3 regions of the Weizmannia sp. CD-2023 genome follow, and region 1 is predicted to be linked to each of the others. Evidence: riboswitches for the same ligand, from Rfam matches in the RefSeq annotation. Region 1 holds a riboswitch; each other region holds the start of a gene.

Region 1 (10,920 bases):
TGTCGGTGACATCATACGTCGATCAATATGGATATATTGTGCTGCTTTTGGCACTTTTGCTCGAAATGATTGCAGTTCCGCTTCCAGGCGAAGTGCTGATGAGCTATGCCGGTTATATGGTGCACCAGGGGCAGCTCAACTGGATCTTGAGCATTCTCATTGCCGCCACCGGTACATCTGTCGGCATGACAACGGCCTATTTTATCGGGCAGCGGCTCGGCGGCCCGTTTTTACATAAATACGGCCATTTTATCCATCTCGGCCCGTCCCAGCTTGAAAAAACATCGCGCTGGTTTAATAAATATGGGAATAAATTGCTTATCGTCGCGTATTTTATACCAGGTGTCCGCCACATCACCGGCTATTTTTCCGGAATTACGAAACTGCCATTCCGGTCATTTGCCACTTTTGCCTATTCCGGCGCTTTGATTTGGACAAGCACGTTTATTTCCCTCGGGAAGCTGCTTGGCTCGCAGTGGGAGCAGTTCCACGAAGCGGTAAAAAAATATCTCGTCATAGGCGGTATTGTAAGCGCCGGCTTAATCATCGCGTATTATGTGTTCCGCTATTTCCATAAGCAGATTTTCTGGGCGATGATGGCGGTGCTCCGGCGCGTTTTCATGATTTTCCGCAGCCGGGTGCGCGCCGAGTTTGTGATCATCGGCACCACGCTGGTGACATTGTTTTTGATTGTGTTAATGATCACAATGATTCAAAACCTTTTCAGCGAAGATTTCAGCGACTTTAACGAGGTGACCTCTTTAATCGTATCGCTTTTGTTCAAACACCATTGGGCAGGCGTCATGAAAGGGATGCTGGCGCTCAGCTCGCGGCAGGCGCTCATTCTCGTCATGGTGTTGACGGTTCTTTGGATCATTTGGAAAGGCAAAGATCGCACGCACGAATTTTTGATTATGCTGCTTGTCACAATCGGCGGGGAACTGTATCAAAATGTGCTGCATGAAGTGTTCCACCGGATGTCGGAAACGGAAATTCCGACGTTTTCCCACTTTGTCTTCTCATTTCCGAGCGACCAGGCGATGATGATTCTGATCATTTACGGCTATTTTACATATCTCGTTGTCCGGCACGCTGAGATGTTTTGGGTCCATACGTTTATGGATGTACTTCTTTTAGCTGTTCTGTTGTTCGCAGCTGTCAGCCATATTTATTTCGGCCTTGAAATCCCGAGTAACATTGCGGGCGGTTATGTATTCGGCGGCGTCTGGCTTGGCTTAAATATTTTATTGCTGGAAATTTTCCGTATGATATGATGGATAAGAAAGCAAATGTTGGAGGGGAAACATGTTCTCAGACTTTGTCACACAAATTTTAACAGCACTCGCTGATCTGGGTTACTTCGGTGTTGCGATCGGGCTTGCGATTGAGATTATCCCGAGCGAGATTGTCCTTGCCTATGCCGGCTATTTAATTTCCCGGGGAGAGATCAATTATTTCGGCGCCATTGCAGCGGGCACACTTGGCATTTTGATTGCCCAACTGATTTTATACTGGATCGGTGCATACGGTGGGCGCCCGTTCTTGCTAAAGTACGGTAAATATTTGCTGATTCACGAAAGGCATCTCGATGTCGCGGAAGAATGGTTCAACAAGTACGGCGCCGGTGTTATTTTTACGGGCCGATTCATCCCGGTCATCCGCCAGGCCATTTCGATCCCGGCCGGCATTGCCAAAATGTCGTATTTCAAGTTCATTTTTTTCACGCTGCTTGCGACCATTCCGTGGGCAGTGCTGTTTATCTTTCTCGGTGAACGTCTCGCATCAAACTGGGCACAAATTGATGACGTTGCGGCTCCTTATGTCAAGCCGGTTACCATTATCGCGATCATCATCATTGTGCTTTATATCGCTTACTCCATGTACCGCAAGAAAAAAAGAGCCTGACCCTCTATTTAGGGGGCCGGGCTTTTTCCATAGATGAGGGAAGAGTGGAAACGGTGGGGTTCGGATCCCAAGAACGGCTAACTCCCACCAAATCAAAGATATAGGTTAGCTGCTATAATTGTTCAAAATCCTTAACCAAAAAAACCGCCTGCACAAAGCAGACGGCGAAAAAGGGGGTTAACATGGATGAAAAAGCAAGCCTAGTTTGCATCTTGCCTGATTACAAGAAAAAGGATAACGCAGGAAGCTTAAAACAATCTTAACAGGCCGAAATTTTGAAAAAGAGGCATGTTTATCTGCTATGGCCGAAAAAAACCGCCTGCACAAAGCAGACGGCCAAAAAAGGGGGTTAACATGGATGAAAAAGCAAGCCGGATTTTCATCTTGCCTGATTACAAGAAAAAGGATAACGCCGAAAGCTTAAAACAATCTTAACAGGCCGAGATTCAGAAAAAGAGGCAGGCTTGCCCACTACCCCCAGAAAAAATCGCCTGCTCAAGGGCGGCGGCCGAAAAAGGGGACATATGAAAAAGTAGGTTGTAATCTCTCTTGCAAAGAAAAGCATACCTGCCGAAACTTAAAAAATGCTTAAAACCCCACATCTCCCGGCTATAAAAAAACGCCTGCACAAAGCAGACGAACCAACAAAAGCTCTTACCTGATGACAAACATCAATATACCGCTGGAAAATAAAAAACGCCTTAACTTTGCATGAAAGTTATGTGAAATTCCCCACAAATTATGATCTCGACAAAAATAACAAAATTTCATCAAAATTTTCGTGACAAATTGCCGCTTTTAGATAATAATAATGAAGACAGACTACTAAAACGAGGGATTCTATGGAGTCAAGAGTAGCGAAAAAAAAGAAAAAACGGTCAAGAGTCCGCTGGCGCAGAGTGTTCCTTATGCTCTTTTTACTGCTCATCGTCGCCGGCGCGGGTTACACAGCCTATCAATACTACGCTGGCGTTCATCAGACAGACCCGAATGATGTCTTAAATATGGACAATCTGGAATTTAACGGTAAAAAGGATGCAAATGGCCGCACCAATATTCTCCTTCTCGGAATTGATCGGCGCGGGCAAGAAGATTCAAGAACCGATACCATCATGATTGCCCAATATGACCCGAAGAATAACCAGGTGAAGCTCATTTCGATTATGCGTGACATTTATGCCGAAATTCCGGGGTATAGAAACTATAAAATTAACACAGCCTACTATCTTGGCAATCTGAAGAATCAAAAAAAGGGTGTTGAATTGCTGCGTCAAACACTCAAAACCAATTTTGACATTGATGTGCAATATTATGCACTTGTCGATTTCCAAGGTTTTGTTAAAATTGTCGATACCCTGGCGCCTCAAGGCATTGAAATGAACGTGGAACATAAAATGTCGGAAAACATCGGCTTGACGCTTTATCCTGGAAAACAGCTGATGCATGGGAAACAATTGCTCGCCTACGCACGATTCAGACATGACGCGCAAGGCGACTTTGGCCGGGTTGCCCGCCAGCAAAAAGTGCTTAAAGCGCTCCAATCTGAAGTTTTCAGCGTGAATGGTATCGCCAAAGCGCCGAAACTGCTTGGAACCATTCAGCCGTATATTGCCACCAATATGAGCAAAATGAACATTCTTGCGCTCGCCAAAGACGCCGTCGGAGGCAACCTCAAGGTAAAAACAATGACCGTACCGGTTGCCGGCACCTATACCAATGTCAGCTATCCGGGCGTCGGCGCCGCACTCGAAGTGGACAAAGAAAAAAATATAGAAGCCATCAAACAGTTTTTGGATGAATAACAGGGGCCGGTTCCGGCTCTTTTTTTGTTGCAGACAGAAAGCCGTACCGGGAGCAAATTGTCCTTTTGGAGGGTTCAAAAAGACAAAAGAAAGCCGGACTAGGAGCAAATTGTCTTTTTGAAGGGTTCAAAAAGACAAAAGAGAGCCGTACCGGGAGCAAATTGTCCTTTTGGAGAGCTCTAAAAGACAAAAGAAAGCCGGACCAGGAGCAAATTGTCCTTTTGGAGAGCTCAAAAAGACAAAAGAGAGCTGGACCAGGAGCAAATTGTCCTTTTGGAGAGCTCAAAAAGACAAAAGAGAGTCGGATCAGGGGCGAATTGTCCTTTTGGAGGGCTCAAAAAGACAAAAGAAAGCCGGACCAAGAGCAAATTGTCTTTTTGAAGGGTTCAAAAAGAAAAAAGAGAGCCGTACCGGGAGCAAATTGTCTTTTTGGAGAGCTCAAAAAGACAAAAGAAAGCCGGACCAAGAGCAAATTGTCCTTTTGGAGGGCTCAAAAAGACAAAAGAGAGTCGGATCAGGGGCGAATTGTCCTTTTGGAGGGCTCAAAAAGACAAAAGAGAGTCGGATCAGGGGCGAATTGTCCTTTTGGAGAGCTCAAAAAGACAAAAGAGAGCCGGACCAAGAGCAAATTGTCTTTTTGAAGGGCCCAAAAAGACAAAAGAAAGCCGGACCAAGAGCAAATTGTCTTTTTGGAGAGTTCAAAAAGACAAAAGAGAGCTGGACCAAGAGCAAATTGTCCTTTTGGAGGGTTCAAAAAGACAAAAGAAAGCCGTACCGGGAGCAAATTGTCCTTTTGGAGGGCTCAAAAAGGCAAAAGAAAGCCAATTAGACAAAAGGGACGAAACCGCATCCAATATGAATTTCAATTTCCCCCTTGTCATGTCACCCGGCAAAGTGTAAAGTATAAATAAGTCAAAATTTTAAGTACGTTCAATCGAATAGCCTTATCAAGAGAGGCGGAGGGACTTGGCCCGATGAAACCTCAGCAACCAGCCCATACGGCACGGTGCTAAATCCAACAGGTATACCTGAAAAGATAAGGAGAATGTTGTCATCTTGCCTCCTTTTCTGGGAGGCTTTTTTCATATCATTCAAAGGGAGTGTAAAAATTTGAACCTTCTCGAAACGTTAAAAAACCGCATCCTTGTTGCAGACGGGGCAATGGGGACACTGCTATATGCATACGGCGCCGACACATGTTATGAGTCATTCAACCTGACCCATCCGGAAGACATCCACGCGATCCACCGCGCCTATATCGAAGCAGGCGCATCGGTCATCCAGACAAACACGTACAGCGCCAACTATATCAAGCTGGCACAGTATGGCCTGGAAGAAAAAGTAAAAGACATCAACAAAGCGGCCGTCCGGATTGCAAAAGAAGCGGCAAACCGTGACACATTTATACTCGGCACAGTCGGCGGTATCCGCGGCCAGCGCAAAACCGAAGCAACACTTGCCGAAATCAAGCGTACGTTCCGCGAGCAGATTTTTCACCTCCTGGACGAAGGAGTTGATGCCCTGCTTTTGGAAACGTATTTTGACGCGGAAGAACTGTATACGGTCGTTGACATTGCGAAAAAAGAAGCGGATGTCCCGGTCATCGCCCAGTTCTCGCTTATCGAACCGGGCGTGCTCCAAAACGGAACCCCGGTCCGCGACGCGTTCAAGGAACTTGAAAACCGCGGCGCCGATGTGACCGGCCTGAACTGCCGGCTCGGCCCGCACCACATGATCCAGGCGTTCGAAGAAATCCCGATACCGAAGCGTGCCTTTTTGTCCGCATACCCGAATGCGAGTCTTTTAGATTACGAGGAAGGCCGGTTCACGTTCACAAATAACGCCGATTATTTTAAAACATGTGCCGAAAAACTTGTCGAACAGGGTGTGCGCCTGATCGGCGGCTGCTGCGGCACAACGCCGGCCCACATCAAAGCAATCGCAGAAGGGGTGCAGGGGCTTTTGCCTGTCACAGAAAAAACGGTCCGCCCGCCGAAAATTGAAATCGCAGCCGCCCCGGCGCAGCACGAACCACCGTTGCATGAAATCGTAAAAAAGCGCCGCTCTGTCATTGTCGAATTGGATACGCCGAAAACTCTGAACACGACTCGCTTTTTTGAAGGGGCAAAAGCGCTGCACGACGCCGGCATCGATGCCTTGACAATGGCCGACAACTCGCTTGCAAGCCCGCGCATCAGCAACACAGCGATTGCTTCAATTTTAAAAGAGAAACATGGCATCCGGCCGCTTGTTCATATTACATGCCGTGATCGTAATTTGATCGGGCTGCAGTCGCACTTAATGGGCCTTGCTGCGCTCGGGATTGACCAGGTGCTTGCCATCACGGGGGATCCGACAAAAATCGGCGACTTCCCGGGAGCGACGAGCGTATACGATTTGTCATCCATGGAACTGATCGCAATGATCAAGCAATTCAATGATGGCATCTCCCATTCCGGCAAATCGCTTCACAGGAAAACGAATTTTTCCGTCGCGGCTGCATTTAACCCGAACGTCCGCAATCTTGATAAAACGGTCGGGAGGTTGGAGCGCAAAATCCGCCACGGTGCCGATTATTTTATCACCCAGCCTGTGTTCAGCACGGAAAAAATCGAGCAAATCCATGAAGCAACGAAGCATTTGGACGCACCGATCTATCTTGGCATTATGCCGCTTACCAGCTACCGGAACGCGGTCTTTCTGCACAATGAAGTGCCGGGCATCAAACTGACGGATGAAATTTTGGCGGCGATGGAAAAAACAAATGGCGACCCTGCGAAAGCGCGTGAAGAAAGCCTTGCGATCAGCCGTACCCTGATCGACGCGGCCCTCGGCTATTTCAACGGCATTTACTTAATTACGCCGCTCGAACGCTACGAACTGACGGTGGAATGCACGCGCTATATCCACGAAAAAACAGCAGTGCAAGGCGCAGGCATTGTCTGAGACTGCAACGAAAAGAGTACAGGCGGATTCATTAAAGTGAAACTTTGATAGCACTGTCCAATTGCAAGATTAAGAAAAGAGCTCAAGAAGGCAAAACGAAACCTTGGCCGGCTTCAGCCCCGGCGAGATGCATGCACTTTAAACTCAATCAAAAGTGGCACCGGCGCCGCCAGCATCGGAACGCGGCCCAGCCAGGTACCAAATGTTACCGTACGTCGCAATCTCAATATCAAACGTACAACCAAAGGGGGAATTTTTCATGGGGCAAACGTTATTTGAACAGCAGCTTGCAAACCGCATTCTCATCCTTGACGGGGCGATGGGGACGATGATCCAGCAGCAACACCTTACCGCGGCAGATTTTGGCGGCGAAGCATACGAAGGCTGCAATGAACACTTGAATCTCACAGCGCCCGATATCATCCGCTCGATCCATGAAGCATATCTCGAAGCGGGGGCCGACATCATCGAAACGAACACATTTGGCGCAACGTCTATTGTCCTTAACGAGTACGGCCTCGGGCATCTCGCTGAAAAAATCAACATCGAAGCCGCGCGCATCGCCAAGCAGGCTGCCAAAAAATTTTCCACACCCGAGCGGCCGCGGTTTGTCGCCGGTTCGATGGGCCCGACAACAAAGACGCTCTCCGTCACGGGCGGCACCACTTTTGACGCGCTCAAAACCGCTTACCAGGAACAGGCTTGCGGGCTCATAAAAGGCGGCGTCGACGTGCTCCTTCTCGAAACATCGCAGGACTTGCTGAACGTCAAAGCCGCTTTTCTTGGCATTACGGACGCATTTAACGAAACCGGAAAAAAACTGCCGCTTCTCATCTCCGGCACCATTGAACCGATGGGCACAACGCTTGCCGGCCAGAACATCGAAGCATTTTACATTTCCGTCGAGCATATGCAGCCGGCCGCAGTCGGGCTTAACTGCGCGACCGGCCCGGAGTTCATGGCCGACTCGATCCGCACACTCGCGGGGCTCGCCAAAACGGCAGTGAGCTGTTACCCGAACGCCGGGCTTCCCGACGAAGAAGGGCATTACCACGAAACACCGGAATCGCTCGCTGTCAAAATGAAAGGCTTCGCCGAAAAAGGCTGGCTCAACATCGCAGGCGGCTGCTGCGGCACAACACCTGCCCATATCAAAGCACTGAATGAAGCACTTGCCGGGCTCCCGCCGCGCCAGCCTGCAAAACAAGAGCACCACGTCGTCTCCGGCATCGAACCCTTTATTTACGATGACCCGTCCACCCGCCCGATTTTTGTCGGCGAACGCACAAACGTCATCGGTTCGCGCAAGTTCCGGCGCCTGATCGCGGAAGGCAAATGGGAAGAAGCGAGCGAAATTGCCCGTACCCAGGTCAAAAACGGCGCACAGATCATCGACATCTGCCTCGCCGACCCGGATCGCGATGAAATCAGTGACATGGAAAATTTTATTTCGATCGCCGTGAAAAAAGTGAAAGTGCCGTTTATGATCGATTCCACGGACGAAAACGTAATCGAAAAAGCTTTTACATACTGCCAAGGAAAAAGCATTGTCAATTCCATTAACCTTGAAAACGGGACGGAACGGTTTGAAAAAGTCGTGCCGCTCCTCAAAAAATACGGGGGTGCCGTTGTCGTCGGCACGATCGATGAAGAGGGGATGGCTGTCACTGCCGAACGGAAACTTGAGATAGCGCGCCGCTCTTATGACCTGCTCGTCGATACGTACGGGCTCAACCCGCGTGATCTCATTTTTGACCCGCTCGTGTTCCCGGCTGGCACTGGCGACAAGCAGTATTTTGGCGCAGCAAAAGAAACAGTCGAAGGCATCCGCCTCATCAAAGAAGCGATGCCGGAATGCCAGACGATCCTCGGCGTCAGCAATGTTTCATTCGGGCTGCCACCTGCCGGGCGTGAAGTGCTAAACTCAGTGTTTCTCTACCACTGTACGAAAGCCGGGCTGGATTACGCCATCGTGAACACAGAAAAACTCGAACGCTTTGCGTCCATCCCGGAAGAGAACGTGAAAATGGCCGAAAAACTGTTGTTTGAAACGAGTGACGAAGCCCTTGCCGCGTTCACCGAATATTACCGCGGCAAGGTGCAGGAGAAAAAAGCGCCAAAGAGCACGATGACGCTTGCCGAACGGCTTGCGAATTACGTTGTCGAAGGGACGAAAGAAGGCCTCATCCCGGATCTTGAACAGGCTTTGAAGGAATACCCGGATCCGCTCGCCATTATCAACGGCCCGCTTATGGACGGGATGGCGGAAGTCGGCCGCCTGTTTAACGACAACCAGCTCATCGTCGCAGAAGTCTTGCAGAGTGCGGAAGTGATGAAAGCATCCGTCGCATTCCTTGAGCCTTTTATGGAAAAAAATGAAACAAGCACAAAAGGGAAAGTGCTGCTCGCAACCGTGAAAGGCGACGTCCATGATATCGGCAAAAATCTGGTCGACATCATTTTGTCAAATAATGGCTATAAAGTGGTCGACCTTGGCATCAAAGTGGCGCCGGCTGATCTTATCCACGCCGTCCGTAAAGAGAAACCGGATGTAATCGGGCTATCCGGCCTCCTTGTCAAATCCGCCCAGCAAATGGTCGTCACTGCCCAGGATTTGCGGGAAGCGGGCATCCGTCAGCCGATACTGGTCGGCGGTGCAGCCCTGTCGCGGAAATTCACGGTAAATAAAATCGCTCCGCAATATGAAGGGCTTGTGCTGTATGCAAAAGACGCAATGGAGGGCCTCACGCTTGCGAACAAATTGCAGGATGAATCGGAACGAAGCTCGCTCGAAACGGAACTTGCCAACCAGCGCAGCGGCGGGACAAGGGTGGCGGCCGTGAATGCCGGCGGAGCACCGGTTGCGACTTTACCGCGCCGTTCTTCGGTATCCCCGGATGCGCCGGTATACCAGCCGGCGGATTTGAAGCGGCATGTGCTGCGCAATTATCCGCTTGCCCATATCGAGCCCTACGTGAACATGCAAATGCTCCTCGGCCACCATTTAGGATTGAAAGGCCGCGTCGAAAAGCTGCTTGCGGAGGGAGACGAACGCGCCCTCAAGTTGAAACAGCAGGTGGATGAACTGCGCGAATGGGTGATGAAAGAAAAATTGCTTCAGCCATCCGCTGTATACCAATTTTTCCCTGCCCAATCGGATGGTAATGATTTGATTCTTTACGAACCGGCTGGAGAGCCTGGTACATTAGATCCGAAATCTTTATCCGTCCTAGAGCGATTTACGTTCCCGCGCCAGGCAAAGCCGCCGTATTTGTGCCTTGCCGATTATGTCCGGAGCGTGGACAGTGGGGTCGTAGATTACGTCTGCATGTTCGCGGTCGTTGCCGGCAAAAACATCCGCCATCATGCACGCTATTTGAAAGAGGCGGGCGAATACTTCAAAAGCCATGCCCTCCAGGCGCTTGCCCTCGAAACGGCAGAAGGCTTCGCCGAGCGACTGCATGAACTGATACGCAGCCAATGGGGCTTCCCGGACACGGCTGATTTCACAATGCAGCAGCGCTTTGCCGCCAAATACCAGGGCCAGCGCTACTCTTTTGGCTACCCGGCCTGCCCGAACCTCGAAGATCAGGCCAAACTGTTTAAATTGTTGCAACCGCAAAAAATCGGCCTCCACTTGACCGAAGGCTACATGATGGAACCCGAAGCCGCCGTCACCGCGCTTGTGTTCTCCCATCCTGAGGCAAGATATTTTGCGGTATGACCGAATCTCCTTTGCCATGGCCGTATAGGAATAGGACCATCCGGCGGCAGGATACTTGGCGGTATGACCCCCAAAGCGGGCCCCGGCCCGCTTTGGGTTTTTTAAAGCAAGGAACAACCTACAACATGGACGTTTACTACATTAAGAAGAGGCTAAAACTCCGCTTTCTTAACCTAGACATGTTCTACATTAAGAAACGGCTAAAACTGCCGTTTCTTTCTTAACGTAGAGAGGTTCTATGTTTAGTAACGCTCGAAAAATCCACTGCTTTTTTAATATAGAAGGCTCTATGTTAAGGAACAGGCAAAATTCCCACTGCTTTCTTAACCTAGACATGCTCTACGTTAACAAGCAGCTGAAAATTCCGTTGCTTTCTTCATATAGAAATCCATGCTGTTTTTCCGGGCCAGCTCCATGTTGCGTTTTACAAAAAACCGTATAAATCGACAAAATCTGCGCTAACCCGATTTTTCTGTTCCGCCCGCAATGTTCCACGGGAAACATTTCAATGAAAACTGTGCAAGTTGAACAGGATCTTCTGAA
Region 2 (10,920 bases), on a different contig from region 1:
GCCTTTCAGCATATCCCACGAAAAATGGTCGATTTTTTTGCGCGAGACGAGAAATGTTCCGTCTGTCGCCGTCAGCTGCGCGAAATTGATAACCGGGTCTGCCGCTTTTTGTTTGTATACATAGATGGACGTTTCCGATCCGACAAGCGCAATATCGGTTCCCCCTGAAAGCAGGGCAGTCATCGTTTTATCCCCGCCCCATGTGGTGGTCAGCTTAATATCAAGCCCTTCCTCTTTGAAATATCCTTTTTCAAGCGCGACATAAAGCGGAGTGTAAAAGACGGAGCGTGTCACTTCGGCAACCCGTACTTTCTGCAATGCTTTTTTCTTTGAACCGGTACTGCCGCACGCGCTTAAACTGAATGCAAGCAATGCGGCAAGCAGAAGCATGCATCCGGATTTGAGCCACTTTTTCATCATGCAACCTCCTCATTGGGCTTTTTTACAGCCTATGCCGCGGGCGCTGATTGTGTGAACGCCTAATCAATTAAAAATTTATTTTGCCGGGTTAGGGGAAGAGAAGAGAGCTTATGATAAAAACGATGACAGTACTGGAGACCAGCCGGATGCCGGGGCATAGAGGGCGTCTAGGTTAAGAAAGCGAGGAAAATTGACATCCTTTCTTCACATAGAGTGCATCTACGTTAAGGAAGCGTGGAAAAATGAAGGTCTTCCGTCACATAGAGAGCGTCTACGTTAAGGAAGCGCGGAAAAATGAAGGTCTTCCGTCACATAGAGAGTATCTACGTTAAGGAAGCGCGGAAAAACGAGGCGCTTCCTTTACATAGAGTGCATCTACGTTAAGGAAGCGTGGAAAAACGAGGCGCTTCCTTCACATAGAGAGCGTCTACGTTAAGGAAGCACGGAAAAATGAAGGCCTTTCTTCACATAGAGCGCGTCTACGTTAAGGAAGCAAGCAAAAACGAGTCTCTTTCTTCACATAGAGCGCGTCTACGTTAAGAAAGTGCGTAAAATTGACGGCCTTCCTTCACGTAGGGCGCGTTTCAAGTGCAAGCTTTTCCCTGCATTTTTTATAAATGCCAAAGCTGTCAGCATTCTTGCTAAATCTAGGAATTTTGCTTATTCAGCAATCCCTATTTGCAACCCAGGTCCTTCGCAAATTTTAAAGCGGAATGGTTGTCTTCCATACACCCCCACACTGTGTCTTTCTAAAGGCAAAACGGACGAACTGTTTTTGCGAAAAACACCACCATTTGCGAATTGGATCTTGCAAAGCGAACGAACGGGTTTTGGGAAAAACGCCCCCATTTGCGAATTGGATCTCGCAAAGTGGGCGGCCTAGTTTTACAAAAAACGCCGCCATTTGCAGAATGAACAAAAGCAAATGGCGGCCCTATCAAATCCATGTGTGTCTTTGTTTTCACCATTACGTGTGTGTTATTTTACCCATTTTCGCTGAAATGCGGCAATGTTGGTGTATTCCCCTTCAAGCAGGCGGGAGATCCGGATGTAAATTGGGAGGATCTCTTCGTATACCGCAGTGTTTTCCGGAATCGGGCGATGGGTGTGCGTGGCGCCGATCCAGTCGGAGACAACCGAGAAGTCATCTATTTCGTCGAGCGCGTACATGCCGAGGACGATCGCCCCGAGGCAGGAGCTTTCAAAACTTTCCGGCACGACGACTTCCTGGTTGAAAATATCAGCGAGCATTTGCCGCCACAAATCGGAGCGGGCAAAGCCGCCGGTCGCCTGGATTTTTTTCGGAATGCCGATCATTTCCTGAAGCGCCAGCATGACCGTATAGAGATTATAAATCACGCCTTCCAGCACGGCGCGGACCATATGCTCGCGTTTATGGTGTAGGCCAAGGCCGAAAAACGAGCCCCTTGCATCCGCGTTCCAAATGGGTGCGCGCTCGCCGGCCAGGTACGGATGAAAGATGAGTCCGTCCGATCCCGGGGCAACACGGGCGGCAATTTTCGTCAGCACTTCATACGGATCAATGCCGAGCCGTTTTGCCGTCTCGACTTCGGCTGCGGCCAGTTCATCGCGCACCCACCGGAACGTCATGCCGCCGTTATTGACCGGCCCGCCGACGACCCAGTGGTTTTCCGTTAATGCATAGCAGAAAATCCTTCCCTTTGGATCGGTCACAGGTTTGTCGGTAACGGTCCGGATCGCGCCGCTTGTCCCGATCGTGATCGCGACAACACCGGGGTCGATTGCATTCACACCGAGATTTGAAAGCACCCCGTCACTTGCGCCGACAACAAACGGCGTGTCTTGCGGAATGCCAGTTTCGACCGCATATTCCGGCGCAAGCCCGGTGAGGGAAAAGGTCGTCGGCACAGGTTTTGACAGCTCGTCCGCTGTAATGCCGGCCACATGCAGTGCCTCTTTGTCCCAGTCCAGGTCGTGAAGGTTAAAAAGGCCGGTCGCAGAGGCAAGCGAATAATCGATGACATACTGCCCGAAAAGGTGGTAAAAAATATACTCTTTAATGCCGATAAACTTGAACGTTTTTTTGAACAGCTCCGGTTCCTCGTGGCGGAGCCATGTGATTTTGGAAAGGGGGGACATCGGATGGATAGGGGTGCCGGTCCGCCTGTAAATGTCTTGGCCGTGCCATTCATTCTTTATCTTTTCAGCCCATTTTCTAGCGCGCGCGTCCGCCCAAGTAATGCAGTTGGTTAGCGGTTTTCCGTCTTTGTCCACTGCAATCAAGCTGTGCATCGCGGAACTGAACGAAACAAGTTTTATTTCGGAAGGATCGATGTCGCTTTTTACGATCGCTGTTTTCATCGAGTCAATGACAGCACGGAAAATTTCATCCGGATTTTGCTCGGCGACCTGAGGGGATGGGCTGTAAAGCGGATAGCCTGCATGGTGCATGCTGATGACTTTCCCTTTTTCGCCGAATAAAACAGATTTTGTTGTTGTTGTACCGATATCTACGCCTAAATAATAGGTCATTGAAAGTCAATCTCCTTTATGAACCTGTTGCTTCAAAATGGTTTACAGTTCAGCGTTTTTTTAATTTTTTCCAATACCTTTATTTTAACTGAAACTGGACGGTTTTTAAAAGTTTTTTGGAAAACCGCTGGAATCCGAATTGCTTGACAGACGAAGGCTGCGGCCGACATACTAACATAGAAAGTAAAAGTAAATGGATAAAAGAGGGTACAGCCATGACGATTGCAGTGATTTACGGAAGTTCGCGCCCGCGCGGCAATACAGAGATGCTGACAGAGCGGGCAGTGGAAGGCATGCATGTGGAGCGCTTCTATTTGAAAGATGCGCATATTCTTCCAATTGAAGACAAACGCCATACGGATTCAGGGTTTTCAAAAGTGGAGGATGATTATAGCATTCTCATCCAGCATATTTTCATGTGCGATACGATTATCTTTGCAACGCCGATTTACTGGTACGGGATGTCGGGGCTGATGAAAACCTTCATCGATCGCTGGTCGCAAACATTGCGGGATCCGCAGTTTCCGGATTTTAAAAAAAGAATGGCGGAGAAAAAAATTTATGTGATTGCAGTCGGCGGGGATATGCCACGTGTCAAAGGGCTGCCGCTGATCCAGCAGTTTGCGTATATTTTTGACTTTTTAGGCATGCGTTTTGACGGTTACATTCTTGGAGAGGGCAATAAACCCGGCGATATTGTACAAGATAAAGAGGCAATCTTTGCAGCGGATCAATTAAACGAAACACTGAAAAGGTGATGCAATTTGAAGACCGTGATCGAAAAGCAGCTTTTTCCGTCCCCAAATCCGCGTGTGCGCATGTATCTTGTGACATACTGGTCGGACGGCTTGAAAGTGAAAGGGTTGCTGGCAGAGCCGGATGACGGGCGCGTTTATGACGGGTTTTTATATTTACGCGGCGGCATCAAAAGCGTCGGGATGGTGCGGCCGGCGCGGATCGGCGAGTTTTCGTCGGAAGGGTTTATCGTTTTCGCGCCTTTTTACCGCGGCAACTGGGGCGGGGAAGGCGATGAAGACTTTGGCGGAGACGATATGCATGATGCGTATTTTGGTTTTGACGTATTGATGGAGAATGAGCGGGTGAGCGGGCGTGTCCACGTTTTCGGATTTTCCCGCGGCGGCATCATGGCATTCGGCACCGCGGAAGCACGGCCGGCCGCGTCTATTGTCACATGGGGCGGCGTTTCGGATGTTGCGCTCTGTTATGCGGAACGGGTCGATTTAAGAAAAATGATGAAGCGCGTGATCGGGGGCACGCCGGAAAAATATCCGGAACGGTACCGGGTGCGGACGCCACTGTATAAGCTCGGGCAAATTGGTTGCCCCGTTCTCGTTATCCACGGGGAGAAGGATCAAAATGTGTCCGTGGAACACGCCATTCGTCTCGAACACGGTCTCAAACAGCTTGGAAAATCGGTTGAAACATGGTATTTCCCGGAACTTGGCCACCATTTCCCGCCGCCTGTAAACCGGCGGGTTGTCCATGCTGCCAGCGTTTGGATGAAAAGGCATTCCGCACATGATACAATAGAAGCAACGACGGAGGTGAGCCGAATGGGAATGCCGATGGAACTCGATACGATGCTCGTGACGAACGGAAAAGAAGAGCGTATTGAGCAAAACCTCTTTTTGCTAAAACAACCGGGATACTGCGTGTATCCGCTTGATACGCCGGTTGAAATCCGGAAAAAGAAGGAACACGGGCCGAGCGGAAGCGCTGTCATCCGCAAACTGGAATGGGAAAACAATACAACGATCGTTCACTATGAATTGGTTTCTTTGAACACGCCGAATTAAACAGGCGCCGCACCATGGTCCGCGGCGCCTGTTTAGTTTATCAGGACGGGCGGAAGGGAATTTTACAAGTGTAATGCCTGGCTGGTCTTGCGGAGAACGCCGGAATTCGGCCAAAGGGCAATGCCTTGTGAACGGAACTGAACCAGCTTGCGGGTAGCGCGGAGAAAGAACGGATCCGGCGGGAGTGGTGCCGGAGTATTGGTGAATGGAACTGCTAAAATTTTTCAACTGGGCCTAGACCGGTGTGGACAGGAATATTGGCGAACGCAACACGTCTTGCAAGTGTGCCGCCAGCCTGGTTCTTCGGGATGAAATGGGCAGGATTGAAAATACTAATCGGAAGAGAGGCCGGCTTCTAAAACTGGAAAAGAGAACTGGTCGCAGCGATTTAAAAAGGCTGGCAGCTACTCCCGCCAGAATCGAATACTTGAGGTAAAGGGCCGGCCTTCCGCATTTGCTTGAAAAAGGAGGAGAAGTCCAAAGATGGAAACGGACTACAAAAAAGCTTGCGGCGCATATGCCGTCATTTTTGATGCGAAAAAAGAAAAAGTCGGGGTGGTGCCATCGGGCAGCGGCTACAGGCTGCCGGGTGGGGAAATCAGCCGCGGGGAGTCTGAACTTGCCTGCCTGATGCGGACAGTCGGCGCGGAACTTGAAATCGCGGGCTTTTTAGGCAAAGCGGCACAGGAAACGGGCGCGCGGTCCATGGATGAAGGCCTGTTTTATTTAGGAAAATGGGAACAGCCCCGCAAAGGAAGCCATAACTTGGAATGGCTCAACCTTCACGAGGCTGTGGAAAAAATGGCCGGTGCCCACCATCAATGGGCAGTGCAGGAAGGAATCAGCGCCGTCCAGACAAGCACCTGGTTTTAACTGGGTTTCCGCTTTTGCTTAAATGAGCAGACCCTTGGTACTCGCCGTAACCTTTTGGGTTGCTGCAGCGTTTCCGCTTTTACAGAAATGAGCATACCACAATTTAATTGGAGTCTCATTTTAATTTAAAATGCGGGCTCCCGTTTATGCTTATATAAGCGGGCCGCCGAGTTTTTCAATGTCATCCGGCACCGAAAATTGCCGGAAATTTTCTTTGAACCGGGCTGCAAGTTCGAACGCTTTTTCACGGTAAGCCTGCTTGTCCGTCCATGTATCTGCCGGATAAAGGACGTCATCTGACACCCCTTCAATATGAACCGGGATGTGTAGCCCGAAAATATCATCCTGCCGTGTTTCGGTATCTTTCAGTTTGCCGTTTATCGCAGCCCGGACCATGGCCCGCGTATCGCTTAATTTCATGCGGGAACCGGTTCCGTACGGGCCGCCTGTCCAGCCGGTATTGACAAGAAATACCTGGACGTTGTGCCTGTCAACTTTCTCGCCGAGCATTTCCGCATAAACGGCGGGCTCAAGCGGCAAGAACGGCGCGCCGAAGCAAGTGGAGAACACGGCTTCCGGGCGCGTGACGCCGCGTTCGGTACCGGCCAGTTTAGAAGTGTAACCGCTTAAGAAATGGTACATGGCCTGCTCTTTTGTCAGCCTGCTGATCGGCGGCAGGACACCGGATGCATCGGCCGTCAGGAATATAATGGTTGACGGATGGCCGGCCATGCCGGAGCGGGCAATATTGCCGATGTTTTCAATCGGGTAAGCAGCCCTTGTATTTTCCGTCAGTGCATTGTTGTCATATTGCGGTTTGCGGGACACCGGATCTACGACCACATTTTCAAGTACGGTCCCAAAACGGATCGCCTGGTAAATTTGTGGTTCTTTTTCTTCCGTAAGCCCGATGCACTTTGCATAGCATCCGCCTTCAATATTGAAGACACCGCTGTCGGACCAGCCGTGCTCATCGTCCCCTATAAGTGCGCGCTCCGGATCGGCGGAAAGCGTCGTTTTCCCGGTCCCGGACAAGCCGAAAAACAGGGCCGTATCGCCGTTTTTCCCAGTATTGGCGGAGCAGTGCATGGGAAGGATGCCTTTTTGCGGCAGCAAGTAATTCATGATGGAAAAAATGCTTTTTTTCATTTCGCCTGCATATTCCGTCCCGCCGATCAAAATTATCCGGCGTTCAAGTGAAATCATGATGAACGCTTCGGAATGCGTGCCGTCAAGCGCCGGGTCTGCCTTAAACAGCGGCGCGGAAAGAATCGTAAATTGCGCATCGTGTTGATAGAGCTCCTCCGCATCCGGCCGGATAAACAATTGATGCGCGAATAAATTATGCCAGGCGAACTCATTCACGGTCTGGATCGGAAGGCGGCTTTTTGGATCGGCACCCGCAAAACCTTTAAACACAAAAATTTCGTCTTTCCCTTTTAAATGCCGGACCATTTTTTCATAAAGCCTGTTGAACACGCCGGGAGAAACCGGCTGGTTGATTTTGCCCCAGTCGACACGGTCTTTTGATTCGGAGTCGACGACAATAAATTTATCTTTCGGTGACCTTCCTGTATATTTTCCTGTTGCAGCAGAAATGGCCCCTTCCGTTGTCAGTACAGCTTCTTTCCGTTCGATAATTTTTTCCATTAATTGTGGCACGGAAAGCTGCATGCGTACGTTTTCCCCCGACAACAAAAACTTTAAATCGTCAGAAGCGCCAATCAGATCCATTTTCATAAACCGCCCCTTTGAATAACTTATTTCACTTTAAACGATATCAGTATAACATATTCATCCGTTTATTACATACTTTTTTCCGGGAAAAATGCAGAGGACAAAGGGGAGAAGGGCGAAAAAATCATTGACAGCGCCTGCTAAATTGCGTATGATTTTACTTTGAACGGATACTCTTATCCCGAGCTGGTGGAGGGACGGGCCCGATGAAACCCAGCAACCCGCCTCTGGAACAGGCAATGCGCTCGCAACGCAGCTGCCGCTTGACTTCCAGGCAAAGGTGCTAACCTGCAGCAAGGATTGTTTCCTTGAACGATAAGAGTGAAAGGCGCGATTGATTGAAGTCAAAACCTTTCCACTCATGATGAATGGGGAAGGTTTTTATTTTTGGCTTTGTACATGAAATGAATCGAGTTTAGGGTATGAGTACCGTTTCCAATATGTAACCATATAAGGAGGAAAAGCGGATGTTAAAAGGACGGCATTTGTTCACATCGGAATCGGTGACGGAAGGCCATCCGGACAAAATTTGCGACCAGATTTCCGATGCCATTTTGGATGCCATTTTAGAAAAAGACCCGAATGCCCGCGTTGCCTGTGAAACTTCCGTCACAACAGGGCTCGTGCTTGTCACGGGGGAAATTTCCACCAATACATATGTGGATATTCCGAAAGTGGTGCGCAAGACCATTAAAGAGATCGGCTATACGCGCGCGAAATACGGGTTTGATGCGGAAACCTGCGCGGTGCTGACATCGATTGACGAACAGTCCGAAGATATTGCGCGCGGCGTTAACCAGGCTTTGGAAGCCCGCGAAGGCGGGATGAGCGACGAAGAGATTGAGGCAATCGGAGCCGGCGACCAGGGCCTGATGTTCGGGTTTGCCTGCAATGAGACAGAAGAGCTGATGCCGCTTCCCATTTCGCTTGCCCACAAGCTTGCCCGCCGTCTTGCTGAACTCCGCAAACAAGAAGTGATCCCGTATTTGCGCCCGGATGCAAAGACACAGGTGACAGTTGAATATGACGAGAACAACCAGCCTGCCCGGATTGATACGATTGTCATTTCAACGCAGCATGATCCTGACACAAGCGCCGGACAAATCCAGGAAGATATGAAAAAATACGTCATTGAACCGGTTGTGCCGGCACACTTGCTCGATGCGGATACAAAGTATTTGATTAATCCGACCGGCCGCTTTGTCATCGGCGGCCCTCAAGGGGATGCGGGGCTGACCGGCCGCAAAATCATTGTCGACACGTACGGCGGCTATGCCCGGCACGGCGGCGGCGCATTTTCCGGGAAAGACCCGACGAAAGTGGACCGTTCCGCTGCTTATGCCGCCCGCTATGTTGCGAAAAATATTGTTGCGGCAGGCCTTGCGGAAAAATGCGAGGTACAGCTTGCGTATGCGATCGGGGTGGCGAAGCCCGTTTCTATTTCCATCGATACGTTTGGGACCGGAAAAGTGCCGGAAAAAGTGCTGATCGAGGCGGTCGAAGCTCATTTTGACCTGCGCCCGGCCGGCATTATCAAAATGCTCGACTTGCGCCGTCCGATTTACAGGCAGATCGCTGCGTACGGGCATTTCGGCCGCGATGATTTGGATGTGCCTTGGGAAAAAACGGACAAAGCCGGGGCGTTGAACGAATTCGCCCGCAATCATATCGGAAAATAATAGGAAAAAGAGCGCGCCTGGTATACAGGCCGCTCTTTTTCATAAAACGGCGGGAATAAGGAATCCTGTTTGCCTCATTTTTAACAAAAACCCTGCAAACTGGCGGAAAACATGCTAAACTATATTACATGTGCAGAATTTGGCCGTCAAATTTTGGCGGAAATGCATTTGTTTTTTAAAGAAATAAATTTACAATAGAGTATATCGAAATGAAGTAGGTGACTTTTTACATGTGCGGATTTATTGGCTGCGTCCATGACCATCCCGTTACATTATCAGACGAAGACAGGCAACAGTTTAAACAGATGAATCATATGATTGAGCACCGCGGCCCGGATGATGAAGGCTTTTATGAAGACGAGCATATCCAGTTCGGTTTCAGGCGCCTGAGCATTATCGATATCGAGGCGGGGCACCAGCCTTTAACATACGAAAACGAACGGTACTGGATTATTTTTAATGGCGAAATTTATAACTATGTTGAATTACGTGAAGAATTGATTAAAGAAGGGATGACATTCGAAACGAATTCGGATACGGAAGTCATTCTTGCCATGTACAGCCGTTACGGCGAAAAAGCAATCGGACGCCTGCGCGGGATGTTCGGGTTTGCGATCTGGGATAAGCAGGAACAAACGCTGTGCGGCGCGCGTGACCCGTTCGGCATTAAACCGTTCTTCTATTATGAAGACGGCGATAAAATGTATTTCGGTTCTGAAAAGAAAAGCATTTTGCTTGCCATGGAAAAACCAGAACTGAATTATGATGCTGTCCAATATTATTTAACCTACCAATTTGTGCCCGAACCTTTCACCATGACAAAAGGCATCCGGAAACTTGAACCGGGCCATTATTTTGTGAAAAAAATTGGCAAACCGATGGAAATCAAACGATATTGGAAAGCATCCTTCCACCCGGTTCATAAAAGCGAGGACGAATTTATTCAAGAAGTGCGTGACGTAATGATTGATTCGGTGAAAGTCCATATGCGCAGCGATGTACCGGTTGGCGCATTCCTGTCGGGTGGGATCGATTCCTCGATTACGGCATCGATTGCAAAACAGTTCCATCCGGGCATTAAAACATTCTCCGTCGGCTTCGAACGCGACGGCTACAGCGAAATTGATGTGGCCAAAGAAACGGCGGAAAAACTCGGGGTTGAAAATATCAGCTATGTGATCACGCCGGAAGAATACATGAAAGAACTGCCAAAAATCATTTGGCATATGGACGATCCACTCGCAGATCCTGCCTGTGTGCCCCTTTATTTTGTGGCGCGTGAAGCAAGAAAGTACGTGACCGTTGTTCTGTCTGGCGAAGGCGCGGATGAATTGTTCGGCGGCTATAATATTTACCGTGAACCGCAGTCGCTTGAAGTTTTTGATAAAATTCCGGCTGCCGGAAAATCTATTTTGAAAGCTTTGGCGAAAGTGTTGCCGGAAGGGGTAAAAGGAAAAAGCTTTATCGAACGCGGCGTCACGCCAATGGAAGACCGTTATATTGGCAATGCGAAAATGTACACCGAAGAAGAAAAACGCGACTTGCTGTTGACTTATAACAACAGCCTTGACTACCGTGACATCACAAAGCCGCTGTACAATGAAACAAAAGGCTATGATCCGGTTAACCGGATGCAATATATCGATATCCATACGTGGATGCGCGGCGATATTTTGCTGAAGGCGGACCGGATGACGATGGCCCATTCACTTGAACTGCGTGTGCCGTTTTTGGATAAAGAAGTGTTCCGGGTCGCTTCGCAAATTCCGGCGAGCTTAAAAACGTCTCATAACACAACGAAGTATGTTTTGCGTAAAGCGGCAGAAGGCATTGTGCCGGAACATGTGCTGAATCGGAAAAAACTCGGGTTCCCGGTCCCG
Region 3 (10,920 bases), on a different contig from region 1:
GGTCGGCATCAATTTAATTGAAGTGAAGTACTACGGCGAATTTGAATTTTGGATTGCCGGCATTAAAATTATCACGTTGATCGTTTTTATCCTGCTTGGTGCGCTGATTTTATTCGGTTTATTCCCCGGGACATCTTCCACGCTGTCCAACTATACCGCGCACGGCGGCTTTTTTCCGAACGGGCTTCACGGTACGTTCAATGCTTTTCTGATCGTTATGTTTTCATACGGCGGGGCGGAACTGATCGGCGTTACCGTTTCGGAAACAAAAGACAGCGAGAAAGTGTTGCCGCGTGTGATTAAACAGACCGTTATTCGTGTCATGCTTTTTTATATTTTGCCAATCCTGGTCATTTGTGGCATTGTCCCGTGGAATCAGGTTTCTTCCGTGGAAAGCCCGTTTGTACAGGTATTCAGCCGCACAGGGATCCCCGCTGCCGCCCATGTGATGAATTTTGTGCTCTTGACGGCCGTTCTTTCTGCCGCCAATTCCGGCATTTATGCCACTTCACGCACACTGTTTAACATGGCACAGTCCGGAGAAGCGCCGCACGCCTTTTTAAAAATTTCCCGGAAAGGCGTCCCGCTCATTAGTATTTTGCTGACCTCACTGTTTATTTTAGCCGGCGTGATTCTGGCCTATCTTACGCCGAATGAGGTCATCAGCTATTTGATGACCATCCCGGGATTTACCGTCGTCCTTGTTTGGATCGCCATCTGCGCAGCCGAACTGCGGCTCCGGAAGTCGTATGCAAAATTGCCTTCCTTCCGTGTAAAAGGGTATCCTTTCATGGTCTGGATTGCGCTGCTTGCACTGGCAGGCATTTTCCTGTCCTTTTTGCTGGGCGGCGGAAACCCGATTGGAATAAGCGTCTGCCTTGCTATTTTAATCGTGCTCGTCGTCCTGTCACTGAGAATCAAAGGAAAGGAATAGGCTCCAGCCGGCTGTGTTGATAAAACCGGTCTTTTGGGCAGGGAGAGGACAGAAATACAACTGCGCGATAAGCGAGCACAAACAAGCGGTGTTGATAAAACCGGTTCCCTTGGCGGTGAGAGGACAGACACGGTGTGCACGGCGTGTCAAACTGCCAGAATGGGCGGCACGCCAACCCGTTTGGACTCTTTTTCGTTTTGTGAAGCAAATGAAAGCGGCCATGATGCCCCGCCTGGTTCTGAACCTGCTTTAAAAAAACCAATCAGCGTAAAGAAAAAAAACTCCCGACAGAGCGTGATCTGATAGGGAGTTTTTTTCTTTATCCCTCCATTCGGATAAATCCGATAAAAAAACTTGCAATAATTATATTGACTTCCATTTATTTTCTGATAAAATTTTAAACAACAAATAACTTATCAAGAGCGACGGAGGGATCTGGCCCGATGAAGTCCGGCAACCTGCAGCGAGCAGCAAGGTGCCAATTCCAGCAAAATGGGTACCATTTTGAAAGATAAGCGCTTATCCTTTACTCGCTGTCTTTCCGTAAAAATGGCGGAAAGTTTTTTATTTCTGCAAGGCCGGCCGTTTGAACCAGGATAGGCCCTGATGCGTATAATTCCTCTACATCAGGATGAATTAAATTTATGAATGAAGAAAGCGAGGAACTTGAACATGCAAAAATTAATTGTCTTAGCACTTGTCGGCCTTGCCGCGCAATTGGTGGATGGATCTCTTGGAATGGGTTACGGGGTGACTTCAACCTCACTTTTGCTAGCTTTCGGGATTGCGCCGGCTGTCGCGTCAGCTTCTGTGCATTTGGCGGAAGTTTTTACAACGGCGGCTTCCGGAGTTTCACATATGAAATTTGGGAATGTCGATAAAGGGATCATTTGGAAACTGGTTGTACCTGGAGCTGTCGGCGCCTTTCTCGGGGCAACCGTGCTTAGCCATCTTCCTGCAAGCACATTAAAACCGTACATTTCTATTTTTCTGATCGCCCTTGGCCTCTATATTCTTACCCGGTTTCTGTTCAATACGCGCGGGGCGTCGAAAGTCAAAAAGCAAACCAGGTCAAACATATTTTTTATCCCACTTGGCTTTGTCGCAGGATTTTTTGATGCAACGGGGGGCGGCGGCTGGGGCCCTATCGCCACACCGGCTTTGCTGTCCAGAAATGACATCGAACCGCGGAAAGTGATCGGCTCGGTGGATACTAGTGAATTTGCTGTATCCTTGGCATCAAGCATCGGTTTCCTCTTATCCCTCGGCGCTATGCAAATTAACTGGATTTGGACGATCGCCCTCATGCTTGGCGGCCTGATCGCCGCGCCGATTGCAGCCTATCTGGTTAAAATTTTACCGGCTCATTTGCTGGCTGTCATTGTCAGCGGCATGATTGTGTTCAGCAACGTGCAAACTTTATTAAAAATGGCGGGCGCCGGTAGCGGCTGGTACGGCGTTACCTATACAGCCATTGCGGCAATATGGGCCATCCTCATTTTCTATACAATCAGAAGACACAAACGGGCAGTTGCCAGCGCCAGCGTAAGCGTCACAGAATAAGGAATGTTTTCGGGCAAGGGATCCATTGCCCGGATTGTTTTTACCCAAACAAATTTTGGCAAAGAATGAACATAGACGCTTCTATTTGAAGGAACAGTGCCTTTTTTGCTCGCTTCCTTAATGTAGAGGCGCTCTATGTTAAGAAACAACGTCTTTTTACCGCGCTTCCTTTACGTAGACGACCTCTATGTTAAGAAACAACATCTTTTTACCGAACTTTCTTAACGTAGACGGCCTCTATGTTAAGGAACAATATAATTTTTTCTCGCTTCCTTAATGTAGACATGCTCTATGTTAAGGAACAATGTCTTTTTACCTCGCTTCCTTAATGTAGACGCACTCTATGTTAAGAAACAACGTCTTTTTTGCTTGCTTCCTTAACGTAGACGGGCTCTATGTTAAGAAACAGCACCTTTTTCGCTCGCTTCCTTTACGTAGACGGGCTCTATGTTAAGGAACAACGCCTTTTGACCTCGCTTCCTTAACGTAGACGGACTCTATGTTAAGGAACAACGTCTTTTTTGCTCGCTTTCTTAACGTAGACGGGCTCTATGTTAAGAAACAACACTTTTTTTGCTCGCTTCCTTAATGTAGACGTGCACTATGTTAAGGAACAATGTCTTTTTACCTCGCTTCCTTTACGTAGACAGCCTCTATGTTAAGAAACAACACCTTTTTTTCTCGCTTTCTTCACGTAGACGTACTCTATGTTAAGGAACAACGCAATTTTCGCTCGCTTCCTTAACGTAGCCGACCTCTATGTTAAGAAACAAAGCTATTTTCGCTCGCTTTCTTAACGTAGACGCGCTCTATGTTAAGAAACAACACCTTTTGACCTCGCTTCCTCAACATAACCGGCCATGCCGCTACCACGTAGCACCAGCAAAAATTATCCATCATAATTTTTTTCGAGATAGCATGCCTAAGTAAAGGCAGCCGCAACTCTTTTAGTGACAAACAAAAAGCGTTCTGCATGAAGATCGCCCAGAAATTTTTTGCGGATCCAAACATAGCTTAGCCCCTGCCACATATATATCATTTAAATAGAGGCAAAAAACATGGCTTAACCCGCGCCCCGTCCGGTTTGCAACCCCTGTTTATGCCGCTATCCGCCATGCCCGCTATCCCTCCCTCGTCCGCAAAGTGTATTATGTTTAAAATGTAAAACCTGTTTTGCTATAATTATATTTACTGGTATTTTCCATTTTTTGAACGGAAAGAACGGTGTGTCTATGAAAACATTGATTTCGTCGCTGCAATGGATGGCATTTATGATCGCCGGGTCGATCGCGGCCCCGATTGCCATTGCGGATGCTTTCCATTTCAGTGCAGGTGAGACTGCCCTGTTTGTGCAGCGGACGCTTTTTGTACTCGGGATCGGCGGCCTTTTGCAAGGAATTTTCGGCCACAGAATGCCCATCAATGAAGGGCCGGCCGGGTTGTGGTGGAGCGTGTTTGCCATTTATGCAGGGCTTGTCGGCAGCTTGTATAGTTCAAGCACTGAATCTCTGCAATATTTGGCAGGCGCACTGATTGTAACCGGCATCTTTTTCTTCCTGCTCGCTTTTACCGGACTTGTGGACCAATTAAATAAACTGTTTACGCCGGTAGTGACATTTATTTATTTGCTGTTGTTGGTGCTGCAGTTGAGCGGCTCTTTTATGAAAGGGATGCTCGGCATTACGGGTGCCCATCAGGAAGTCCGGCCGCTTGTTGCTGTTTTGAGCCTTGTCACCGTATTGCTTACATTCTATTTTGGCCATGTAAAGAAACCGTGGGTCAAGCAATATTCGATCATGCTCGGCTTGATTTGCGGCTGGATTTTGTTCGTGCTTTTCGGTGAAGCACCGGCTATTACATTTGGGGAAAGCTGGTTCTCTCTTCCCGCTGTGTTTGATTTTGGAAAACCGCGTTTTGATTCCGGTGCCGTCACAACCGGTGTATTCATCGGGCTTTTGTTAACTGCGAATATGATTACGTCTGTGCGCGTCATGGGAAATGTGACGGGAGTCCGCCAAGAGCGGGTGCGGAGCAGTCTGTTCATATCCGGCATCAACCAGCTGCTTGCCGGCATCTTTTCCGCTGTCGGTGCGGTTCCGATTGCAGCAGCGGCAGGCTATGTTGCACAAACCGGTATAAAAGTGCTGAAACCATTTTTGTATGGTGCTTGTTTCGTTTCCATCATTGCTCTGCTGCCACCGCTCGTGCATATCATGTCTGCGATTCCCGCGCCGGTTGGTTATGCCGTTACCTTTGTGGTCTTCACACAATTGGTTGGCCTTGCCTTAAATGATCTTGAAAAAAGCCCGGACAAAGAGATTGCCCACACAACAGCAGGCATCTCCTTCCTGGTCGGAATCGGGGCGATGTTTTTGCCGGCTCATGCGACCGAACATTTGCCAATGATGATCGCTACTTTTTTAAACAACGGCTTAATCCTTGGATCTGTGGTCGGCATTTTGACAGAACAGCTGCTGATTTGGAGGAAAAAAAGAAAACTGCAAGAAAACAGCATCCGCGAGCAGTAAAAATTGGGAATGCTGCCAAACAGCAAAGAATTTCCTGCTCCGATTTGCACGGGATCCCGCCGGTTGGCACCTTTGTTGCAGTCATCCAAATGGCCTGGGGCGTTCCAATTCAGTGAAAAGAGGCACAGGACGTGATCGCTGAATTATCTCTTGCCTCTGTTGCGGCGGTCAGGGATATAAAAAATGCCGGGAAATTCCCGGCATTTTTTATATCCGCTTCCGTTTTTCCACACACGATTACAGATCGGCTTCCTCGAGCAGCCCTTTTTCGATGCAGGTGAGGGCAGACAGTTTTATCGTCCGTTTTTCAAACCGGATGGCAAGGGTGTCACCATCAATATCAACAATTTCACCATGACCAAACACACGGTGCTGGATTTTTTTACCGGCCACAAAAGCGGATGCGTCCTTAATGGCATTCGGGTTCTGCGGCACGGCAATTTCTGAAAAATTTTCGGAAACGACAATGTTCTGGGCCAAATATTTTGCCTGGTATTTATAATCCGGGAGACGCACAAACCGGATCGGCCCGGCAGGCGGGTTTTCCGTGAACATGTTTTTGTCATAGCGGTGCTTGTTGCGCTTGATAAACTGGTTGGCAGCCGTAACAACCTCTTGAGATGACCGGTAATTTTGTTCCATAAATAAAATTTTCGCATCCGGATACACTTTTTTAAAATTCAGCAAGTAGGACGGCTCCGCACCCCGCCAGCTGTATATCGACTGGTCATCATCGGCGACAACGCACAAATTGCGATGCCGCCGCACAAGCTTTTCAACAATGGCATGCTGTACCATGGACGTATCCTGGCTCTCATCCGTCAGCACATAGTCATAACGCCCCTGATACATACGGAGAAGATCCGGATCACGCCTTAATATTTCATTCGCATATATCAGCATATCATCAAAATCAAGAAGCAGCTGTCCGGTGCCCTGCTTTTTAAACGTCTCATACTCCTTTAAAATCCGGGCAGCTTCCGGCACACTCGTCGCAACCTTCCCCCATTTTTTAGGCGGGATCATCTTGTTTTTGATGTAGCTGATATACGTCTGCAGTTCCTCCAGCTGGTCTTCCGTGATCTTCTCTCCATGAATGGCCTTGTACACATTCCGCAAAATTTTTTTCTTCTGGTACGGTCCCGCCTCGCCTTCAATCAGCAAGAAAGGGACATTGGTCCGTCTGAAAAATACGCGGACGAGTTCAAAAGCAAGGCTGTGGATCGTTGAAAAATCAACGGGCGGAAGATTCGGAAAAAGCTTTTGGAACCGGTCTTTCATGTCAGCGGCAGCGGCCCGGCTGAACGTAATGGCTTTAATCCGTGCAGGCGCCACCCCTTTTTCTTCAATTAAATAGCCGATCCGCATGATGATTGTCGTCGTTTTTCCGGAGCCGGGGGAAGCCAAAAGCAAAAGCGGACCTTCCGTTTGCTTTACGGCCTCTTGCTGCACTGCATTCAGCACAATTCCGGACTCCTCTTTTTTACGGGTGAAAAAGTCTTGTTTCGTGTCCATTGCCATTGCTCCGTTCCAAATGCTTTGGTTTAATAGTAGCATATTGGAATGGAGCGTTGGCATAAAATCTAACCATTCAGTTTTGACAACTGTCTCATATGTATAAAAATTTTCTCAATCGCATTGGAAGGCTGCCTTCAACATCTCACAATCGAGAAAAACTTGACACATACCTCGTCATAAAAGGTTTTGCCTATGACGACATTTTCATATGTCCTCCCCCTTTTTTCATTTTCTATAAAAGAAAAATTTCTGCACGCATGCCGAAATTCCTTTTAAAAAAATTAGAAGGGAAAGCTTTTGGATTTCCAAGTAAACATGCCGGCTGTACTGGAAATCAAGGTACCCGCTCCGCCTACGCGGTGTACCGATGATGGCCACGCTTGCCATCCCCGCTGATTTTAGAGTACCACCGATTTGTTAAATTATGATGAAGAGGGATTAAAGAATTTACAAAGATGCGGAAAGAACGGGGATATGTATCCCGTGCCCCGAAAAAGGGGAGCGGGGAAGGCTTACCAGCTGGATTTCTTTACGCCCGGAATCTCGCCTTTATACGCAAGTTCCCGGAAACAGATGCGGCAAAGTTTGAATTTGCGGTATACCGAATGAGGACGCCCGCACCGCTCGCAGCGTGTGTAAGCCTGAACTTTAAATTTCGGCTCACGTTTTTGTTTGACAATCATCGATTTCTTTGCCATGACGTTTGCCTCCTTTCTATGTGCTAACAGTTTATTTTACTATAAGTTCAACAGAAAAGATAGTGGTACATTTTGGCAGATTCTTTCTAAATCATTTTACAAATAACATACCTATTGTTGGCTAATACCGTTTTTTGGAATTATAATTTGACCCGATTGTTTTCCTGGTTTCGGGAGCCGTGTTTATCGCAATAACATCCTCACTTATTCAGAATACAGATGCTCGCCGCAAAAAAAGCAGGCCCAACTAAGCCTACTCTACTTTAAAACTCATGAAATTTTTTTTGCCTTAGATTTCGCCCAATTTCTAAACCAAATAATGAAAGAGAGAATCAATAATAATATACCAAAAATCAAAAAAAATCTTGGAATCAATAATATTTGACTAATCAGCGAGTTTCCGAGCTCTACAGTTGAATAACCATCAACAAGATGAACCAAAAACATCATACATAGTCCTGTAAACGCCATCACAAATCCATATTGAAAAATTCGATACATGAACCTCAACTCCCCGTTTTTTAAAAATTCGGTTTATTTTTTTGGATATTTTTATCTATTGTAATCATAAATTCCATTTTTAACAATCCTCCCATGGAATAGGAAAGACGGCTTTACGCAAAAAAGGTTTGATGATTGCCTGAATCCCGCGTGTACCGGCTGCATCCCCAGTGCCCGGCTTTGCAGGGGGTGGTTTGATTTTGGAAAAACAATAAGCATGTCAGAATGCTTGATCTGCGACGAATTCTTTTCAGTTCCAGCCCACATTGAAAAAAAGCAAACGAAAACCGGGCGGAATTTTGCCCGGTTCGTTTACAACGGCTTATTTTCCTAAAACATCGTGGTCGACCCAGCGTTTGCCGTCGATTTCACTGATGAGGTTGACAGCCACTTTAGCGCCGTCGCCTGCTGTGATAATGGTGTGCATGGAGACGCCGGCAACCGTGCCGCATGCCCATACATTCGGGACATTCGTTTTTCCTTGCGCATCCACTGCAAAAACGGTTTTTACGCGTGGTTCTGTTGCCGGTTTGGTTTTGACGCCAAGGGCTTCCCCGAGGCTTGCAATCATGCCGGTTGCAAGAATAACGTATTTGCTTTCGTACGACCCTTGTTCTGTTTTAATGGTAAAACCATTTTCCGTTTTTTCAATTGATTCGACTTTTTCGTCGACCAGTTCGGCCCCGAATTGCGCTGCCTGTTTTTTACCGGTTTCGACCAGGTCTGGTCCGGTTATTTCTGTTACGCCGTAGTGATTTTTCAGCAAAGCCCGCTTGGTAGCGCTCGTGCCACCATCAAAAAGCACTGTGCTTTTCCCGGCTTTGGCCGTAAAAATGGCGGCACTTGCCCCGGCCGGACCAGCTCCAATAATGGCAATTTCATACATCGTACATTCCTCCTTACTATTTTAAGTATAGACCGGCAAATGGGGAAGTTCAAAAAATACACTTTGGAAGGCACGGAAATGTAAGGCCTTATTTTCTAAGCGTTCCTTTGGACAAATCGAATCAAAGTCAGGGATAACCAAATTGTCCTCAGAAGAAGCCAAGGATAGAACTTGATCGGTAAACAATGAATTAAAGTTCGGGTCTTAAAACAAAAGATAGCATTAACAAATTCACACAAATATTCATCAAATGATCAACATCAATATGATCATTTCCTTCAAAAAAAGCTTTAAGCACATCACAAGGCACATTGGCATACTTACCTAATGTTTCATAGGAAAGATTATAATCTCCTATCAAATTAGCCTCTATTATCGCTCTCACTCTCTCTTTTGAGTCTATAAAAGAGAATCCTGTACTTAAAAACGGTAAACAATAATGGATTCTTTTTAACTCTCCTTCATCAAAGTAGATGGCTTTCCAGAGAGAATTTTTGTAGTTTTCTCATCGGAAATCCCAAATAGAGTAGCTAATTGTTGATCTTTTAACTGAAATTTATTTTTAATATTTAGGAATTGATTTTTTAAATATTCATGACTTCCATCTGAATAAACATTGGAAGTTGTATCGTGAACAAAATCAGACATTTTTTCCGACTCCTTTAAAATATTATATAATCTTCACAATAAAATGAAAAGGAAAAATAGAATTGGGAATCGGATTACCGGTTTTTCTCATTTTCTCATGTCATCATAAATGCAGTTCCATCCATTCATCCACTTCCTGGAAACCGAATTTTTTATACAATGGCTTGCCCATTTCCGAAGCGCCAAGCCAGATGTTGGAGATGCCAGCCTTTTTCACCTCATCAACCAGTTTTTCCATCAATTCTTTCGCGATCCCCTGGCCGCGGTATTCTTCTTTTGTATAAACATTTGTAATATAGGCTTTCTTCCCGCTTTTATTCACATAACTCGGCGGAAATTCGTAAAAAATGACGGCCCCACAGGCAACGATTTCTCCTCCGACTTCCGCAAGCCATTGGACCATGGAGCCTTCTTTTAATTTCTTTTGAAAAAACTTTTCCAAATCGGCATCAATGTCCGTCTTCGGTTCGATGCCTTGGGCAACTTGCTGCTGCTTTCTAAGCTCTATTAAATGGTGAAGATCATCCAGATGGGCTTTCCGAAATTCCATAGATGCGCCTCCTCGTTGGCATTTGATAATACATTCATACCCCGTTTTAAGGAAGAAAAGCGCACAATGCGGTTTCTTTTCGTTGCCATTTTTGTTTTCCGGGAGCCACATCGAAAAGCAGCTGCGTGCCTGCAGCTGCTTTTTGGGTCAAACCGGGTATACCGGGTGCTTTGGTTTTGAAAAGTCTTCCTTCTTCCCGCTGTACATTTCAAGCCGGCGTTCGAGTTCTTCCCGCAGTTCGTTGCCCGGTACGACGGCGTCCACAACCAGTTCGGAAGCAAGCCGGTAAATGTCAATGTCTTTCACGTACTCCGCCCGTTTTTCCGCGAAAAATGCCGGCCGTTCTTCTTCCGGGAGTGCGGCGATTTTATTGGCGTATACGGCATTGACCGCGGCTTCCGGGCCCATGACCGCAATCGATGCAGACGGAAGCGCAATGCAGCAGTCCGGTTCAAACGCCGGGCCCGCCATTGCGTATAAGCCGGCACCGTACGCTTTCCGGACAATGACGGACAGTTTCGGAACGGTTGCTTCGCTCATCGCAAAAATCATTTTGGCCCCGTGGCGGATAATGCCGGCCCGCTCCACCTGCGTCCCGATCATGAAACCGGGCACATCCGCGAGAAACAAAAGCGGAATATGGAACGCATCACAAAGATGGATAAATTTTGCCGCTTTATCGGCGCTGTCGTGGAAAAGCACGCCGCCTTTCACCCGCGGCTGATTTGCTATCATTCCGACAGGCCGGCCGCCAATCCGTGCGAGGCATGTAATCAGTTCGGGCGCAAACTTCTTTTTAATCTCGCAGATTGAATCTTCATCCACAATCCGCTCGATCAGCTGGTACATGTCAAACGGGGCATTTTCATTTTTCGGGATCAGTTCCTCAATCGTTTTTTCAAACGCAGCCGGCGCTTTTGCTTCTGTTCTTGCCGGCTTTTCGGAAAAATTGTCCGGAAAATAGGTTAAGTATTTTTGCACATAACGGATCGCTTCTTCTTCCGTTTTCACAAGCACATCGCCGCAACCTGAAACGGTGCAGTGCATTTTTGCGCCGCCCATCTGCTCGAGCGTCACTTTTTCACCGATCACCA

The links. Region 1 has a riboswitch for S-adenosylmethionine ahead of P9687_RS07445 (bifunctional homocysteine S-methyltransferase/methylenetetrahydrofolate reductase). Riboswitches for the same ligand answer to the same signal wherever they lie in the genome.
Region 2: it holds a riboswitch for S-adenosylmethionine, as region 1 does, so the genes downstream of both, metK (methionine adenosyltransferase) here and P9687_RS07445 (bifunctional homocysteine S-methyltransferase/methylenetetrahydrofolate reductase) in region 1, are expected to answer to the same signal.
Region 3: it holds a riboswitch for S-adenosylmethionine, as region 1 does, so the genes downstream of both, P9687_RS02195 (sulfite exporter TauE/SafE family protein) here and P9687_RS07445 (bifunctional homocysteine S-methyltransferase/methylenetetrahydrofolate reductase) in region 1, are expected to answer to the same signal.

The regions. Positions count from the first base shown of each region.
Region 1 covers NZ_JARTJQ010000052.1:16,458-27,377, reverse strand. Annotated here, with positions in the region: gene P9687_RS07465 (VTT domain-containing protein) at 1-1,274, shown strand, start outside; gene P9687_RS07460 (DedA family protein) at 1,306-1,905, shown strand; gene P9687_RS07455 (LCP family protein) at 2,748-3,707, shown strand; gene P9687_RS07450 (hypothetical protein) at 3,877-4,536, shown strand; SAM riboswitch class I at 4,649-4,750, shown strand; gene P9687_RS07445 (bifunctional homocysteine S-methyltransferase/methylenetetrahydrofolate reductase) at 4,818-6,653, shown strand; gene metH (methionine synthase) at 6,913-10,377, shown strand.
Region 2 covers NZ_JARTJQ010000002.1:15,649-26,568, reverse strand. Annotated here, with positions in the region: gene P9687_RS00265 (ABC transporter substrate-binding protein) at 1-417, opposite strand, end outside; gene gntK (gluconokinase) at 1,399-2,934, opposite strand; gene P9687_RS00255 (flavodoxin family protein) at 3,150-3,692, shown strand; gene P9687_RS00250 (DUF2584 family protein) at 3,708-4,751, shown strand; gene P9687_RS00245 (DNA mismatch repair protein MutT) at 5,235-5,624, shown strand; gene pckA (phosphoenolpyruvate carboxykinase (ATP)) at 5,775-7,364, opposite strand; SAM riboswitch class I at 7,535-7,683, shown strand; gene metK (methionine adenosyltransferase) at 7,829-9,040, shown strand; gene asnB (asparagine synthase (glutamine-hydrolyzing)) at 9,271-10,920, shown strand, end outside.
Region 3 covers NZ_JARTJQ010000018.1:39,530-50,449, forward strand. Annotated here, with positions in the region: gene P9687_RS02190 (amino acid permease) at 1-934, shown strand, start outside; SAM riboswitch class I at 1,345-1,452, shown strand; gene P9687_RS02195 (sulfite exporter TauE/SafE family protein) at 1,583-2,497, shown strand; gene P9687_RS02200 (purine/pyrimidine permease) at 3,730-5,025, shown strand; partial or broken gene P9687_RS02205 (ATP-dependent helicase) at 5,451-6,540, opposite strand; gene P9687_RS02210 (type Z 30S ribosomal protein S14) at 7,056-7,241, opposite strand; gene P9687_RS02215 (FAD-dependent oxidoreductase) at 8,065-8,628, opposite strand; gene P9687_RS17285 (HTH domain-containing protein) at 8,819-9,103, opposite strand; gene P9687_RS02220 (hypothetical protein) at 9,079-9,276, opposite strand; gene P9687_RS02225 (GNAT family N-acetyltransferase) at 9,380-9,826, opposite strand; gene P9687_RS02230 (acyl-CoA carboxylase subunit beta) at 9,974-10,920, opposite strand, start outside.